2 regions of the Rhizobium cerradonense genome follow, and region 2 is predicted to be linked to the other one. Evidence: predicted binding sites of a transcription regulator. Region 2 holds the regulator's gene; the other holds the start of a gene.
The links. The regulator LexA, encoded in region 2, represses DNA repair genes until DNA is damaged. The targets are predictions, from matches to a motif close to TGTTCNNNNTGTGTTCNG.

Region 1 (8,062 bases), 270 kb from region 2:
TCGGCAAGCTTTTCCATATCGAGCTCGTCATCCAGATGCTCGTGGATATGGGCCGAAACCCGCCGCAGGCGGGTCTCGTAAAGCGCCCATGCCGTTCCGCCACTCATGTCAAACCCCTTGCAAATCGATCGGCCTCAAAAGACCATATCTCGATTTGACAAATCCTGCTGAGTTTGGCGGACAAAACAAAAGCGGCGGGGCCATCAGCTCCCGCCGCTTCTGATCAGTGTAATAAAAAACTCTTAGCCGGCGAGTGCGGCAGCAACTGCCTCAACCGCTTCATCAGCCTTGGCGCCATCCGGACCGCCGGCCTGGGCCATGTCGGGACGGCCGCCGCCGCCCTTGCCGCCGAGCGCGGCGGAGGCAATGCGGACGAGATCGACAGCGCTGAAGCGGCCGGTCAGGTCTTCCGTGACGGCAACGACGGCGCTGGCCTTGCCGTCTTCCGAAACGCCGATTAGCGCCACGACGCCGGAACCGAGACTGGTTTTGCCGTCATCGGCAAGACCCTTGAGATCCTTCGGGTCGACGCCGGAAATGGCCTTGCCGAGGAACTTGACGCCATTGACGTCACGGACCGCATCGGCGGAACCGCCTTGGCCGCCGCCCATGGCGAGCTTGCGCTTGGCGTCAGCCAGTTCGCGCTCCAGCTTGCGACGCTCATCCATCAGCGCCTCGACGCGCGACACGACATCGCCCGGCTGCACCTTCAGCGTCGAGGCCAGCGTCTTCACGCGCTCATCCTGCTCGGTCAGATAGTCGCGAGCGGATTCGCCGGTCACCGCTTCGATACGGCGGACACCGGCGCCGACGGCACTTTCGCCAAGGACACGGATAAGGCCGATCTGGCCGGTGGCGGAGACATGTGTGCCGCCGCACAGTTCGACGGAATAGGGCTTGTCAGCCTTGGCACCGCGCACACCCTGCCCCATGGACACGACGCGGACTTCGTCGCCATACTTCTCGCCGAACAGCGCCATGGCGCCCTCGGCAATGGCGTCATCGACGCTCATCAGGCGGGTCGTGACCGGCGAGTTCTGCAGCACGATTTCGTTAGCCATATCCTCGACCACCTTCAGCTCTTCAGCCGACATCGGCTTCGGATGCGAAACGTCGAAACGCAGACGCTCGGGCGCCACCAGCGAACCCTTCTGCGCCACATGGGTGCCAAGTACCTCGCGCAACGCCTCATGCAGCAGATGGGTCGCGGAGTGGTTGGCGCGCAGGCGCGACCGCCTGTTGTGATCGACCGTCAGCACGACGGCGTCGCCGATCTTGATCTTGCCTTCAGACACTTCCGAGCTATGAACGAAAAGGCCTTCGCCCTTCTTCTGCGTGTCGCTTACGGTGAGCTTGCCGTGGTCGCTAGAAACCACGCCGGTATCGCCCATCTGACCGCCGGATTCGCCGTAGAACGGCGTCTGGTTGACGATGATCTGCACCCTGTCGCCGGCAGATGCGCTGTCGACGGCAACACCGTCCTTGACGATTGCCTGGATAACGCCTTCAGCGGCCTCCGTGTCGTAGCCGAGGAATTCGGTGGCGCCGAACTTTTCCTTGAGCTCGAACCAGATGGTTTCGGTTGCCTTGTCGCCGGAGCCAGCCCAATGCGAGCGGGCTTCGGCCTTCTGCCGTTCCATCGCGTCGGTGAAGCTCGATATGTCGACGCCGATGCCGCGGGCGCGCAGCGCATCCTGCGTCAGGTCGAGCGGGAAGCCATAGGTGTCATAAAGCTTGAACGCGGTCTCGCCATCAAGGCTGTCGCCCTTGTGAAGCGTCGAGGTTGCATCGGCAAGCAGCGACAGACCACGCTCCAGCGTCTTGCGGAAACGGGTCTCTTCCAGCTTCAGCGTCTCGGAAATCAGCGCTTCGGCACGCACGAGCTCGGGATAGGCGCGGCCCATCTGCTGGACGAGCGTCGGCAACAGCTTCCAGACCAGCGGCTCCTTGGCGCCGAGCAACTGCGCATGGCGCATGGCGCGGCGCATGATGCGGCGAAGCACATAGCCGCGGCCTTCGTTCGACGGCAGCACGCCGTCGGCGATCAGGAAGGCGGAGGAGCGCAGGTGATCGGCGATGACGCGGTGGCTGGCGCGGCGTTCGCCCTCGGCCTTGACTCCGGTCGCCTCTTCCGAAGCCTCGATCAATGCGCGGAACAGGTCGATGTCGTAATTGTCATGCTTGCCCTGCAACACGGCAGCAACGCGTTCGAGACCCATGCCCGTGTCGATCGACGGACGCGGCAGGTCGACCCGCTGCTCCTTAGTGATCTGCTCGAACTGCATGAAGACGAGATTCCAGATCTCGATGAACCGGTCGCCATCCTCTTCCGGCGAGCCGGGAGGGCCGCCCCAGATATGGTCGCCGTGATCATAGAAGATTTCGGAACATGGGCCGCAAGGACCGGTATCGCCCATTGCCCAGAAATTGTCGCTGGTGGCGATGCGGATGATCTTGTCGTCCGAAAGACCGGCGATCTTCTTCCAGAGATCATAGGCGACATCGTCGGTATGATAGACCGTCACCAGCAGGCGCTTGGCGTCGAGGCCGAATTCCTTGGTGATCAGGTTCCAGGCAAGCTCGATGGCGCGCTCCTTGAAATAGTCGCCGAACGAGAAATTGCCGAGCATCTCAAAGAAGGTATGGTGACGGGCGGTATAGCCGACATTGTCGAGGTCATTATGCTTGCCGCCGGCGCGCACGCATTTCTGTGCCGTCGATGCAGTCTTGTAGGGGCGCTGCTCCAGGCCGGTGAAGACGTTCTTGAACTGCACCATGCCGGCATTGGTGAACATCAGCGTCGGATCGTTGCGTGGAACAAGCGGGCTCGACGGCACGATCTCGTGGCCGTTCTTCTTAAAATAGTCGAGAAAGGTCGACCGGATTTCGTTCACACCGCTCATATTGGGCCCTTCAGTCCTTGCCTCGAGCGAGATGTCCCATCTCGCTCATGTTCCTTCACCTAGCATGGTCTTGTCCAAAAACCGCTTCGCACTTTTGGGGATCACGCGTTGGCAATATTTAACAAATCCAGTGGCTTTTATCGTCCGCTCCCGGCCCTGTCCAGCCGCACAAGCAAAACCGGCCGTACATCCCTTGGACAATACGGCCGGTTTTGAATTTTAGTCTTGGTTAGTCCTGAGCTTGGTCGCGGAAATTACGCGTCCGCGGCGTCGCTGTCATCAGCGTCTGGTCCGCCATTCTGCAGGAAGCGATCGGCAATAAGACCTGCATTCTGGCGCAGCGACAGCTCGATCTCGCGAGCAAGATCCGGATTGTCGCGCAGGAAGAGCTTTGCGTTTTCGCGGCCCTGCCCCAGACGCTGGCTGTTATAGGAGAACCAGGCGCCGGACTTCTCGACGATGCCAGCCTTGACACCGAGGTCGATCAGCTCACCAGTCTTGGAAACGCCCTCGCCATACATGATGTCGAATTCCACCTGCTTGAAGGGCGGTGCCATCTTGTTCTTGACGACCTTGACGCGGGTCTGGTTGCCGACCACCTCTTCGCGCTCCTTGACGGAACCGATACGGCGAATATCGAGACGGACGGAGGCATAGAACTTCAGCGCATTGCCGCCGGTCGTCGTTTCCGGCGAGCCGAACATGACGCCGATCTTCATGCGGATCTGGTTGATGAAGATGACCATGCAGTTGGACTTCGAGATCGAAGCGGTAAGCTTGCGCAGCGCCTGGCTCATCAGGCGGGCCTGCATGCCCGGCAGGCTGTCGCCCATCTCGCCTTCGATTTCGGCACGCGGCGTCAGCGCGGCAACGGAGTCGACGACGAGAACGTCGATGGCGCCGGAACGCACCAGTGTATCGGTAATTTCAAGCGCCTGTTCGCCGGTGTCCGGCTGCGAAATCAGGAGGTTCTGCAGGTCGACGCCGAGCTTGCGGGCATAGACCGGATCGAGCGCGTGTTCGGCGTCGACGAAGGCGCAGATGCCGCCCTTTTTCTGGGATTCGGCGATGGTCTGCAGCGCCAGCGTCGTCTTGCCGGAGCTTTCCGGCCCGTAGATCTCGATGATGCGCCCCTTCGGCAAGCCGCCAATGCCGAGAGCGATATCGAGGCTCAGGGAGCCGGTGGAAACTGTTTCGATTTCGACCACGTTCTCGTTCGAGCCGAGCTTCATGATCGAGCCCTTGCCGAACGACCGCTCAATTTGAGAGAGTGCCGCTTCAAGTGCCTTGCTTTTATCCACCGATTTGTCCTCTACAAGCCGCAAAGAATTCTGAGACATCCGATCCACCTTTAGGTTATTGAAGCCGCTCAAGCAATGTCGCCGCTGATGAGAATTGTGTACTCTATTTGTTCTCATGTCGCAAGAGCACAACAAGCAATTGAAAGAAAAAGGTAAAATGAATTTCGTTCTACATTTGTTTTCTTCTTTCATAGCAAGCACTTACGTGTCCTTGCCGGGCATTTTGCGTGAGATATCAGCCGGCTCGATTCGCCTTTGGAAGCGCTGAGGAGATCGATATGGCGAAGAAGATTCTCGTTTTGGGTGGTGCCCATATCGACCGGCGCGGCCGCATCTTCGGCGAGACGGCGCCGGGGGCCAGCAACCCGGGCGCATGGTTCGAGGAACCGGGCGGTGGCGGCTTCAACGCGGCACGCAATCTGGCCCGTCTCGGCTTTGATGTGCGGCTGATCTCGCCGCGTGGCGGCGATGCGGCCGGCGAGATGGTGGCGGAAGCGGCGCTCAATGCCGGCGTCGACGACAAGCCCTTCGTTTTTCTCGATCGCAAGACGCCGAGCTATACGGCAATCCTCGAACGCGACGGCAATCTGGTGATCGCCCTCGCCGACATGGAGCTCTATAAGCTGTTCGTGCCGCGCCGGCTGACGATCCGCGCCATCCGCGATGCCTTCGAAGCCACTGACCTGATCCTTTGCGACGCCAATCTACCCGCCGAAACGCTGGCCGCCATCGCAATGCGCGCAGCCGATTGCGGCAAGCCATTGGCCGCGATCGCGATTTCGCCGGCCAAAGTGGTGCGCCTGAAGCCCTGCCTTGCCGGCATCGACCATCTTTTTCTGAACGAGGCCGAAGCTGCGGCGCTGACGGAGAGCCGTCCGGACGATCCGCGCCATTGGATCGCCGGATTGCGGGCACTCGGCCTCAGGGGTGGTGTCATTACACGTGGCAAACGCGAACTGATCGCTTTTTCCGGCGATGCCGCCGTCAGCCTGCAGCCGCCCGTTATCGATGAGGTTGCCGATGTCACCGGTGCCGGCGATTCGCTCGCCGCCGGTGTTCTGGCCGCCCTGCTTGCCGGTCACGATCTCGGCGAGGCGGTGCGCTATGGGGCAGCGGCCGCCGCGATCACCGTGCAATCACCATTCGCCACGGCGGAGGATCTTTCGCCCGACCTTCTGAAGGCAATACTGGCTCTTGTTCCCGAAGCCGCTATTTTGTCATGAAGCGCGCGATTTTCGCATTTCCCAACTCAGCCAATCGGACACAACCATGACCAAGCCCATTTCACCCCTGCTGCCGATCTCCTATTCGAAGGAGGTTGCTTCAGCAAAATTGCGCGGCGCTCCATTGGTGGCATTGGAATCGACCATCATCACCCATGGCATGCCCTATCCCGGCAATATCGAGATGGCGCGTAGCGTCGAGGCGATCATCCGGCAGGAAGGCGCCGTGCCGGCGACAATCGCCGTCATTCATGGCGTGCTGCATATCGGCCTGCAGCCTGAAGAGCTGGAGGCGCTCGCTCAGACAACTGGTGCGATGAAGGTTTCGCGCGCCGACCTCGCCTTCGCCATTGCAGAGCGCCGCACGGGCGCCACCACGGTTGCCGCGACGATGATCGCCGCAGCGCGGGCCGGCATCAAGGTTTTCGCGACCGGCGGCATTGGCGGCGTGCATCGCGGCGCCGAGGAAAGCTTCGATATCTCGGCCGACCTGGAAGAGCTCGCCCGCACTGACGTCATCGTGGTCTGCGCCGGCGCCAAGGCCATCCTGGATATTCCGAAAACGCTGGAAGTGCTGGAAACCCGCGGCGTGCCCGTCGTCACCTACGACAGCGCCGAATTCCCCGCCTTCTGGTCGCGTTCCTCCGGCCTGCCGAGCCCGCTGACCTTGAACAGCCCTGCCGCGATCGCCAACTTCCAGGTAACCCGTGAACAGCTTAGCATCAACGGTGGCATGCTGATCGCCAATCCAGTTCCGGAAGCCGATGAAATCCCGCGTGAGGAGATGGAAATCTACATCGAACGCGCCTTGGACAGCGCCGAGCGCGACGAAATCGCCGGCAAGGCGGTCACTCCCTATCTGCTCAGCACCATCTTCGACATCACCGACGGCCGCAGCCTGAAGACCAATATCGCGCTGGTCGAAAACAATGCGCGCCTTGCCGCGGAAATCGCCGTTGCTCTGGCGGAATGATCGGAAGCGAGTCGCGTCGATAACGGATGGCAACCCGCGCAGCCGCCTTAGGTCAATGTGAACAGACCTAACGCGGCGCGCAATTCCGCAAGGGTTGCCTCCGTCCGCTGCCTTGCCCTGAGCGTACCTTGCCGCAGGACTTCCAGGGCGTAACCGGGATCGGCGGCATAGTGGGCACGGCGCTCGCGGATCGGGGCCAGCAGAGCTTGCAGAATATCTTCAAGATGCTGTTTCACGACCATGTCGCCAAGACCGCCCCTTCGATAGCGCTCCTTTAGCTCTTCGACGAAAGTCCTATCCTCGGCAAAGGCATCGAGATAGGTGAAGACGACATTGCCCTCGATCTTTCCCGGATCGGCGGCGCGCAGATGAGCAGGATCGGTGTACATCCGGCGCACGGCTTGCCGAATATCGTCCGGCGATGCGGATAGCGGGATGGCATTGCCCTGCGACTTGCTCATTTTGGCTTTGCCATCGACGCCCGGCAGGCGTCCGATCATCGGGATCATTGCCTTGGCTTCCGCAAGAACCTCGCGGCCGGCCTGCCGGTTGAGACGACGCACGATTTCGTTGGTTTGCTCGATCAGCGGAGCCTGATCTTCACCCACCGGAACGATCGTCGCCTTGAACGCGGTGATGTCAGCCGCTTGAGCGACGGGATAGCAAAGAAAACCCGCTGGGACATCACGCTCAAAGCCGCGAAGCTGAATTTCCGTCTTGATGGTCGGGTTGCGCTCCAGCCGTCCGACGGTCACGAAGTTCATATAAAGCACCGTCAGTTCGGCCAGCGCCGGCAATGCGGATTGAAGGCAAATTGTCGTTTCGGCCGGATCGATCCCCACGGAAAGATAGTCGAAGACGACTTCCAGCACGTTCCGGCGAATCTTCTCCGGATCATGCGCGTTGTCGGTCAGCGCTTGCATATCCGCCAGAAGCAGGAATTGCCGATGCGTATGCTGGAGGGCCACGCGGTTCCTCAGAGAACCGACGTAGTGACCGAGATGGAGGGGACCTGTAGTCCGATCGCCTGTGAGAATGACCGGGCGATTATCGATAGGTGACATTTAGTTGCTCCGTTAAGGAGCCGCCGCGATCGGAAAGATGCCGGGAAATGACCATGCCTGCCGGATCACGGCGGCAAGGGTCGATTTCAAGAAATGACGACTGCCGCTCCTAGAAGGAGCGCCACCACATCCGCAGGCTGGCGTTAGCGAGGTCGGTCATATCGGTTTGATGCCACGGATCAGATTGGAATGGCAATGGTGAACGTTGGACTTGTGACGCCGGTATCGTCCAAAGCTTGCATATTTCTTTGGTTCGCAGAGCGATAAAGCGCATCAAAACAGCGCTTTACCCGGCCTCCCTCACTTAGCGATCCAGCGTTTCCCTGACCACGACGGCAAGCTGCTTCAGCGAGAAAGGCTTCGGCAGGAAGCCGAACTTGGCATCGGCCGGCAGGTTGCGGGCAAAGGCATCTTCGGCATAGCCGGATACGAAGATGAACTTCATATCGGGATATTTCTTGCGCAATTCACGCAGCAGCGACGGTCCGTCCATCTCCGGCATGACGACGTCGGAAACGACGACATCCACCTGTCCGTCGAGTTCATCCATGATATCGAGCGCTTCGACGCCGGATCCCGCCTCATAGACGGTATAGCC
Region 2 (8,062 bases):
AAGCAAATCGGAGAGCAGTTGAAAGAAGATCCGGAAATCGGACCGCAGATTCTTGAAACCCTGAAAATGAAGGGGGTGGAGCAAATTGGCGACTTCGGTATCGAACTGAGTTTTGCCTTTACCGCCCTCCCCGGTCGGCAAACCTACATACGGCGCCAGGCCTATACCATGATCCGCGACGCATTCATGGAAAACGGCATCGACTTCGCTCAGCCGACAGTGCAGGTGGGTGGCGAGGAAAAATCCGATGCCGCGATCGCAGCCATGACACTGCAGAGAAAGAAGATCGCTGAGCAAATGACGCAATCGGCAGCGCCGCCGACCTGAACGTTCGCGCGAGATCAGTAACCAGCCTCATCTCCGCGCGCTTCTTTGGCAAGGCGACACCTCTGGGGCGGATACCGGATGACGTTGGACAGAAAGGAGATCCAATGTGCTGAACGACCATCTGACGTCTATTGCCGCGCACGTTATTCAGATAGCGCTGACAGCGGTCTTTCTGCTGGCGGGCACTGCCGGGTGCCTCAATGTCTTTTCGGCCAGGCTCGCCCGCGTCTCCGACCGGGTCAACAGCCTTTTCGAACGGGTGACCTCTGAGGACCCGGATGAAACACGGTTGCTGCAGCTCTACTATCTGCGGCGGCGAACATTGGCGCTGGAGATCGCAGTTCTGCTCGGCACGACATCGGGCGTGTTCACATGCCTTGCGACGCTCGGCCTCATGGGCGGTGCGATTCGCCAGCAGTTTCGCGAGCAATTGCTGCTCTGGCTCTTTGGGCTTGCCGTCTTCGCACTCATGGGCGCCTTTGTGGCCTTTCTCGTCGAGATGATTCTGGCCGGGCGCAGCATGCTAAGGCAGATCGCCAACGACCGTACCTTGCTCGAGCACCGGCACGGGAGTTCGAGGAAAAGTTCAACCTATTGATATCCCGTCGAATATTACTACGGATGGCACCAATCCCGGCCCCTCAGAAATCCGGATTCCCAGTCAGATCCATAGCTTGCTCTCCATGGTTCGGAGAGTGTCGTCCTCCAAAGAGCTTATAGAACGAAGAACATGGCTTTTCGCCGCCTTGGAGATAATCAGTTTTGGGATCGTCCGAAATTTTGCTTCGCCCGATTCCGCATATATTTCTGCTATTTAGTTTGAAGGTGCCGGGAAAAAATCATCTGCCCGGGACCTGTTATGTTCCCCATTTATTTGATGCACCTACAAAATGTTCACCGAAATTTAAGGGCTTGCGGAACACATATGGAACATATAGTGTCCGTTCTGGATTTGTTTCACGACACCTTCTCAGTCCCGAGGTTCAAAACGATGTTGACGCGCAAGCAGCAGGAACTGCTTCTCTTCATTCACGAACGAATGAAGGAGTCCGGTGTTCCGCCATCTTTCGACGAGATGAAGGATGCGCTGGACCTTGCGTCCAAATCCGGTATTCACCGTCTCATCACGGCTTTGGAAGAGCGCGGCTTCATCCGTCGCCTGCCGAACCGAGCCCGAGCGCTGGAGGTCATCAAGCTGCCGGAGGCCTATAGCCCGAGCCTGCAGCCTCGCCGCGGCTTTTCGCCAAGCGTCATCGAGGGTAGCCTTGGCAAGCCGCAACTTGTGCCGCCGCCCGCACCCGCAAAGCCGGTGAGTGAGGACAACAACAGTTCGGTTTCGGTACCCGTCATGGGCCGCATTGCCGCCGGCGTTCCGATCTCGGCCATCCAGAACAATACTCACGACATCACCGTTCCCGCCGACATGCTCGGCTCCGGCGAGCATTATGCGCTGGAGGTCAAGGGCGACTCGATGATCGATGCCGGCATCTTTGATGGCGATACCGTCATCATCCGCAACGCCACGACCGCCAATCCCGGCGACATCGTCGTCGCTCTCGTCGATGATGAAGAGGCGACATTGAAGCGCTTCCGCCGCAAGGGAGCCTCGATCGCGCTTGAAGCGGCAAACCCTGCTTACGAAACCCGCATCTTCGGGCCGGATCGAGTGAAGGTACAAGGCAAGCTCGTCGGTCTCATTCGCCGCTATCACTGACCGGTGACGCCGGCTTGAGCGGCGCGCCAAAAGTGTCTGTTCGCCAGTCGTAGGAGCGATGCAGGCTCCATGGCCGCGAAAGGTTTTCAAACGCTGCCGTCATTATCGGTTTATCGGTGCTAAGGCTCATTTCGATGGACCCTGTGCGGCGCAATGTTGCACCTGTGAAGAGCGTGGCGCCAGAGCGGCAGCGATCAAGACGCAGCCGTACGGAGGTGATGACGATATTGGCCGTGTCGCAGGCCGGAGCGAGATAGGCGGCATCTTCAATGGTGACAAGCATGTCGCCATTATCCAGCATTGCCACGCACCATGCACCTTTTTGGCAGGCGAAACCGCCCGGCCCGGCCGCGTCTAATGCCGCATCCATCGCCTTTCGAACGGTGCTCTGTTCTTCGGAATTCAGGCGACGATGCTTGTCTGATTTGCTGATTTTGGGGAGCTGACTATCCGGCGGAAGCATCGTTGGCGGTTGCTGCTCGGTGATCGCCAATGCTCTTTGCCACTGCTCGAAGATGAAATCCGGCGGTTTTTCGCGGTTTGTCGTCAGCGCACCGTTGCGCAACAAGGCGACCAGCGTGCCGTCCTCGGAGATCATGAGATCAGGCTTCAGGACACCGGGGCCGAGCGCCACGACTGCGACCGAACCGGTGATCAAGAGCGCACCTGCATGTCGCAGCCATGTTCTCAGCAAGGTCATCAGCAAGAAGCCGGCTATGACCGTCGGGAACAGCCAGACCGGCAGCCGGCCGAAGGGAATATTACCGCCCCAGGCGGCAACCGTTTTGGCAATGACGATGACGACATCAAGTCCCCAGCCGGTTATCTGCCAGAAAGGGGCATCAACGCCAAATGGCATCAGTAGCGTCGCCGCCATGCCAAACGGCATGACGACAAAGGAGACGACCGGCATAGCCGCCAGATTGGCAACGAGGCCATATGTCGCCAACCGGTGAAAATGTTCTATCGAGAAGATTGCCGTCGATGCGCCGCCTATAAAAGAGGTCGACAATATGCTTCCGAAGAAACGGGAAACGAAGAGCAGCGGACGCATGACCCGGAACCGGGAGAGAACGCTCTCCCGATGCGGCCTCCTCGCCCAGAGCGAATAGCCGGACACCAACGCCAGGGTCGCGGCGTAAGACATCTGAAAACTTGGTCCGAGCGCCTGCGAAGGCGACAGTATGAGAATGACTATCGCCGATAGCGCCACGTTGCGCAGGCTGATGGATGGCCGGTCGAAGAGCACGGCGATCAGCATGATCGCCATCATGATGAAGGCACGCTCCGCGGATACCCCGAAGCCGGAAATGAGGTAATAAGCCGTCACTGTGACCAGCGCGCCGAAGGCCGCAATCTTCTTCGTTGGCCAAGCCTGTGCCACGCCGAAAAACAGACTGAGGGCATAGCGTAAACCGACATAAAAGATGCCCGCGGAGAGCGCCATGTTTAGGCCGGAGATGGCGATGATATGCGCAAGACCCGAGGTCCGCAGCGCTTCGGTCGTGTCGTCTGAGATCGCTCGTCTCTCATCGGTGACAAGCGAAGCCGCAAAGGCGCCGGTGTCTCCGGGCAAAAGCGTCCTGATTCTATCGCCGATATGGCTGCGCAAACCGGCAAGCCAGATATCCGCCTTGTCGAGGACCGATCCCTGAACTACATCACTAGTCGGTGACAATAGTGTCGGCGTTCCATAGGCAAAGCCATTCGCGCCGGTGCCATCGAAATAGGCGCTGAAGGCGAAATCGTTGAGGCCGGGCAAGGCAGGTCCGGCCGGCGGCGTCAACCGCGCTCTACCCTGAATGCGGTCGCCGAGTTCGAAGGGCTGGAGCTGTTTGCGCACGAAAATGGTGATCTGCGCCGGCGGCCTGCGAATGGTCGGTTTTTCCGTTGCCTCCAGGGCGACGACATAGCGCCAATGGCCCTTGTCGTCGGCTTCACGCCGTTCGATCCGCCCGGTGATGGTGGTCGTCACCGCAGAGTCGAGCATCACCGTCGATGCGCGCCAGGTTTCGCATTGCGCCAGAGCCATGCCGGAGCACATCAGCATGCCGGCAAACAATATGTGCCGTAGCACTCGCCCCGCGTGCTGCTGGCGGAAGAATGCGACAGCGAAGATAAGGAGGGCCGCAAAAACAGCTTGCGGCGGCGGATCGGCTCCGACCGAGAACCAGACGATCGCGCCGGCGCCGATGTAGACCGGCGCAAATAGCATCGCGCGACCGTGCGCCGCCTCTTCTTCGGCTAAATGGTAAATGCCGGGTCGGATGCTGCCCGCCGCGAGGCGAAGGCGGGCAATAAGCGCGGCATGGTCCTGTGTCCGCTCCGGCCGCGACGCTTTGGCACGAGAAATAACGGCGCCCACGCCCTCCTCGCGCACGGCAACCGCAGCCAATTCCCGACTATCCACCTGCGGATCCGGTGCCTCTAAATTAGGCATATACTCCAGCGCCCACGCAAAACTACAGCTATAGCGAGAGTTTTGCCGTCACCGGCCAGTGATTTCAACTGAAATCGGCGTCATCGCCGACAAATGACGCTAATTCACGCTTGCGCAAAATGGTCCCTTCTACCGCAGTGCCCAAAAGTTGATACCGCAATGCACAAATAGGCGTAAGGATAACTTGGCATTAGGCTCTGGATCATATAGCTAATCGTTAGTCGCTTAACCCTTTGGCGCTTTTTAAGGCGCCAATCCCGCCAAATCTTGGAGGATCAGCATGACGGAACAAAGCGCGAAACTAACTTGGGGTGAAAAGACGGTGGATTTGCCGGTTAAGTCCGGAACCATCGGCCCAAGTGTCATTGATATTGGTGCCCTTTATAAGAACACCTCCACTTTCACCTACGATCCTGGCTTCACTTCGACTGCGTCGTGCGAATCCAGCATCACCTTTATTGATGGCGACGAAGGCGTTCTGCTGCATCGCGGTTATCCGATCGAACAGCTTGCCGAACACGGCGACTTCCTCGAAGTCTGTTACCTGCTGCTCTACGGCGAATTGCCGACCGCAGCCCAGAAGAAGGACTTCGATTACCGGGTCGTGCACCACACCATGGTGCATGAACAGATGTCTCGCTTCTTCACCGGCTTCCGTCGCGATGCGCATCCGATGGCCGTCATGTGCGGCTGCGTCGGCGCTCTGTCGGCCTTCTATCACGACTCCACCGACATCACCGATCCGCACCAGCGCATGGTCGCAAGCCTGCGCATGATCGCCAAGATGCCGACGCTTGCCGCCATGGCTTACAAGTACCATATCGGCCAGCCCTTCGTTTACCCGAAGAACGACCTCGATTATGCGTCGAACTTCCTGCGCATGTGCTTTGCCGTGCCCTGCGAAGAATATGTGGTCAACCCGGTGCTTGCCCGCGCCATGGACCGCATCTTCATCCTGCACGCCGATCACGAGCAGAATGCGTCGACATCGACGGTTCGCCTCGCGGGCTCTTCCGGTGCCAACCCCTTTGCTTGCGTCGCCGCCGGCATCGCCTGCCTCTGGGGTCCCGCTCACGGCGGCGCCAACGAAGCGGCGCTCAACATGCTGACGGAAATCGGCACGGTTGACCGCATTCCGGAATATATCGCCCGCGCCAAGGACAAGAACGATCCGTTCCGGCTGATGGGCTTCGGTCATCGCGTCTACAAGAACTACGATCCGCGCGCCAAGATCATGCAGAAGACGGCGCACGAGGTTCTCGGCGAACTCGGCATCAAGGACGATCCGCTGCTCGACATCGCGATCGAACTGGAGCGTATCGCGCTGACCGATGACTATTTCATCGAGAAGAAGCTTTACCCGAATGTCGACTTCTACTCCGGCATCACGCTGAAGGCTCTCGGCTTCCCCACGACCATGTTCACGGTGCTGTTTGCGCTTGCCCGCACCGTCGGCTGGATCGCCCAGTGGAACGAGATGATCGAAGATCCGGAACAGCGTATCGGCCGCCCGCGCCAGCTCTATACCGGCGAACCGCAGCGCGAATACGTTCCGGTTTCCAAGCGTTAAGCCGAAGAAGCGAGACAACAAAAAAACCCGGTCAGAAATGGCCGGGTTTTTTCTTGGACAGGACATCGAGAACGATCGCCGCCGCCTTTTCGCCGGGCGGCTCCTCGGTCTGCATCCGCTGCCAGACCAGATCGTAACCCTGAAGCATGGCTGCACGCTCGGGCGTATCGCTCGATAGCCGCTCCATATAGCGCGCCAGCAGACCGGGACGCAGCACGTCATTAATCAGCTCGGGCACGACGGCATAATCGGCAATCAGGTTCGGCAGAGCTGCTGTCCAGGTCTTGATGCGCGAGAGTACGAATCGGGCAAGCCACTCCGTCTTGTAGGCCGAGACGACGGGAACGCCCGCAAGGCCCAATTCCAGCACCACGGTGCCGGAAGCCGCCATCGCCGCATCCGCTTCCGCGAAAGCGTTCCATTTGGCATCCTGGCCGACAAAGACATCCGGCTTGACGCGCCAGTTTTCAAGGAGGGAGCGCACCAATGCCTCTTGTCGCGGAACGGTCGGCAACACGTAACGAACGCGATCGTTTCGCCGGCTAAGCTCCGTCACCGCCTGCTCGAAAACCGGCAGAAGCTGGCGGATTTCCGAGGAACGCGAACCGGGAAGCAACAGGATCGTCTTCTCTCCGTCAGGCGCGCCGAGAGGGCGAAGCGCACGCCGGCGGCGGGTTTCGACCAAGCTCGAATCCACCGTCAGCCGATGGCCGACATAGGTCGTGGCCGGCCCCGCCAAGCGCTGCATCGCTGCCGGCTCGAACGGCAGGATGGCGAGGACATGATCGACATAGGCGAGCATTTTCTGCGCGCGATATTCTTTCCACGCCCACACGCTCGGGCAGACATAGTCGACGACCGGCAAGTCCGGCAGCGCCGCGCGCACCTTCTTGGCAACGCGATGGGTGAAATCCGGGCTATCGATGATCAGGAGCACGTCCGGCTTGGCTGCGATGATGGCGTCCGCCGTCTGGCGGATGCGGGCAAGCAGTTTCGGCAGTCGCTTGATGACCTGCGCAAAACCCATAATCGACAGTTCGGAATAATCGAAAAGCGAACGCAGACCCTGCGCTTCCAGGGCATCGCCACCAACGCCGATCAGTTCGACGGCGCCATCGTAACGTTGCTTCAATGCCGCGACGAGATCGCCGCCGAGCAGATCGCCGGAGACCTCGCCGGCTACGACAGCAAGCTTTAACGGCGCATCGCTCACATAAAACCCTCCGCGCTAAGGCCGCGATCGATGCCGCAGACGAAAAGCCCAGCTTCGTCGGCAGCCGCAATGACCGCTTCGCGCTCCAGCACCAGCGCCCTGCCCGCCTCGACGGCGACGCCGGCAAGGCCGGCCTTCTTTGCGTTGAACACGGTCGAAACCCCGATCGACGGAAGGTCGGCGCGCACATCCTGCTGCGGCTTGCAGAGCTTCACCAATACGCCCCGGCGACGCGCCGATATGCGCCCTTCGGCCCGCAAACCGGCGACGCGCTCGATCATCTTGTCTGTGCCCTCGGCGCCCTCCAGCGCCACGACACGGCCGCCGACGCTGACGGCACCCTGCCCGACATCCAGCAATCCAAGGGCAATGGCTGCCTTCGCTCCCTGCGCGATATCGCGCAGATCCTCTTCCGATGGCGAGAAACGGCCGAGCGGCCCGGTGGTCGCCAGCAGATCCGGCGCGATCTCATGCGCGCCGACGACGCGGACACCGCCGGCCTCGATCAAACGGATAACCATCTGCAGCACAGCATTGTCGCCGCCGGAAAGAAGGGTGCGGATGGTCGACGGCAATTCCTTGATCACGCGCCAAGTCGGACGCACATCGCGCCAGGGCGGACGACGCGCGACAGCGCCGGACATGACGACCCGGTCGACTCCATAGCGGCGAAACATGGCCTCCAGGCCGGCAAAATTGCCGACGCCGAGATTGGCATGATCGAAAGCGGACCAGTCGCGATCCGCCTCATCCGTCAGCGCAATGATAACGGGATTTTCGCCTGCCTGCCGGGCGGCA

Region 1: the regulator LexA is predicted to act here: its motif matches at 4,302-4,319, upstream of recA (recombinase RecA).

The regions. Positions count from the first base shown of each region.
Region 1 covers NZ_JAQJCK010000001.1:448,086-456,147, forward strand. The annotation lists gene PH547_RS02245 (AraC family transcriptional regulator) at 1-107, opposite strand, end outside; gene alaS (alanine--tRNA ligase) at 243-2,903, opposite strand; gene recA (recombinase RecA) at 3,158-4,243, opposite strand; gene PH547_RS02260 (carbohydrate kinase family protein) at 4,483-5,427, shown strand; gene PH547_RS02265 (pseudouridine-5'-phosphate glycosidase) at 5,474-6,400, shown strand; gene trpS (tryptophan--tRNA ligase) at 6,448-7,464, opposite strand; gene cckA (cell cycle histidine kinase CckA) at 7,769-8,062, opposite strand, start outside.
Region 2 covers NZ_JAQJCK010000001.1:173,696-181,757, reverse strand. The annotation lists gene PH547_RS00960 (mechanosensitive ion channel family protein) at 1-327, shown strand, start outside; gene PH547_RS00955 (DUF2721 domain-containing protein) at 434-925, shown strand; gene lexA (transcriptional repressor LexA) at 1,319-2,041, shown strand; gene PH547_RS00945 (ComEC/Rec2 family competence protein) at 2,022-4,481, opposite strand; gene gltA (citrate synthase) at 4,762-6,051, shown strand; gene lpxB (lipid-A-disaccharide synthase) at 6,083-7,264, opposite strand; gene PH547_RS00930 (LpxI family protein) at 7,261-8,062, opposite strand, start outside.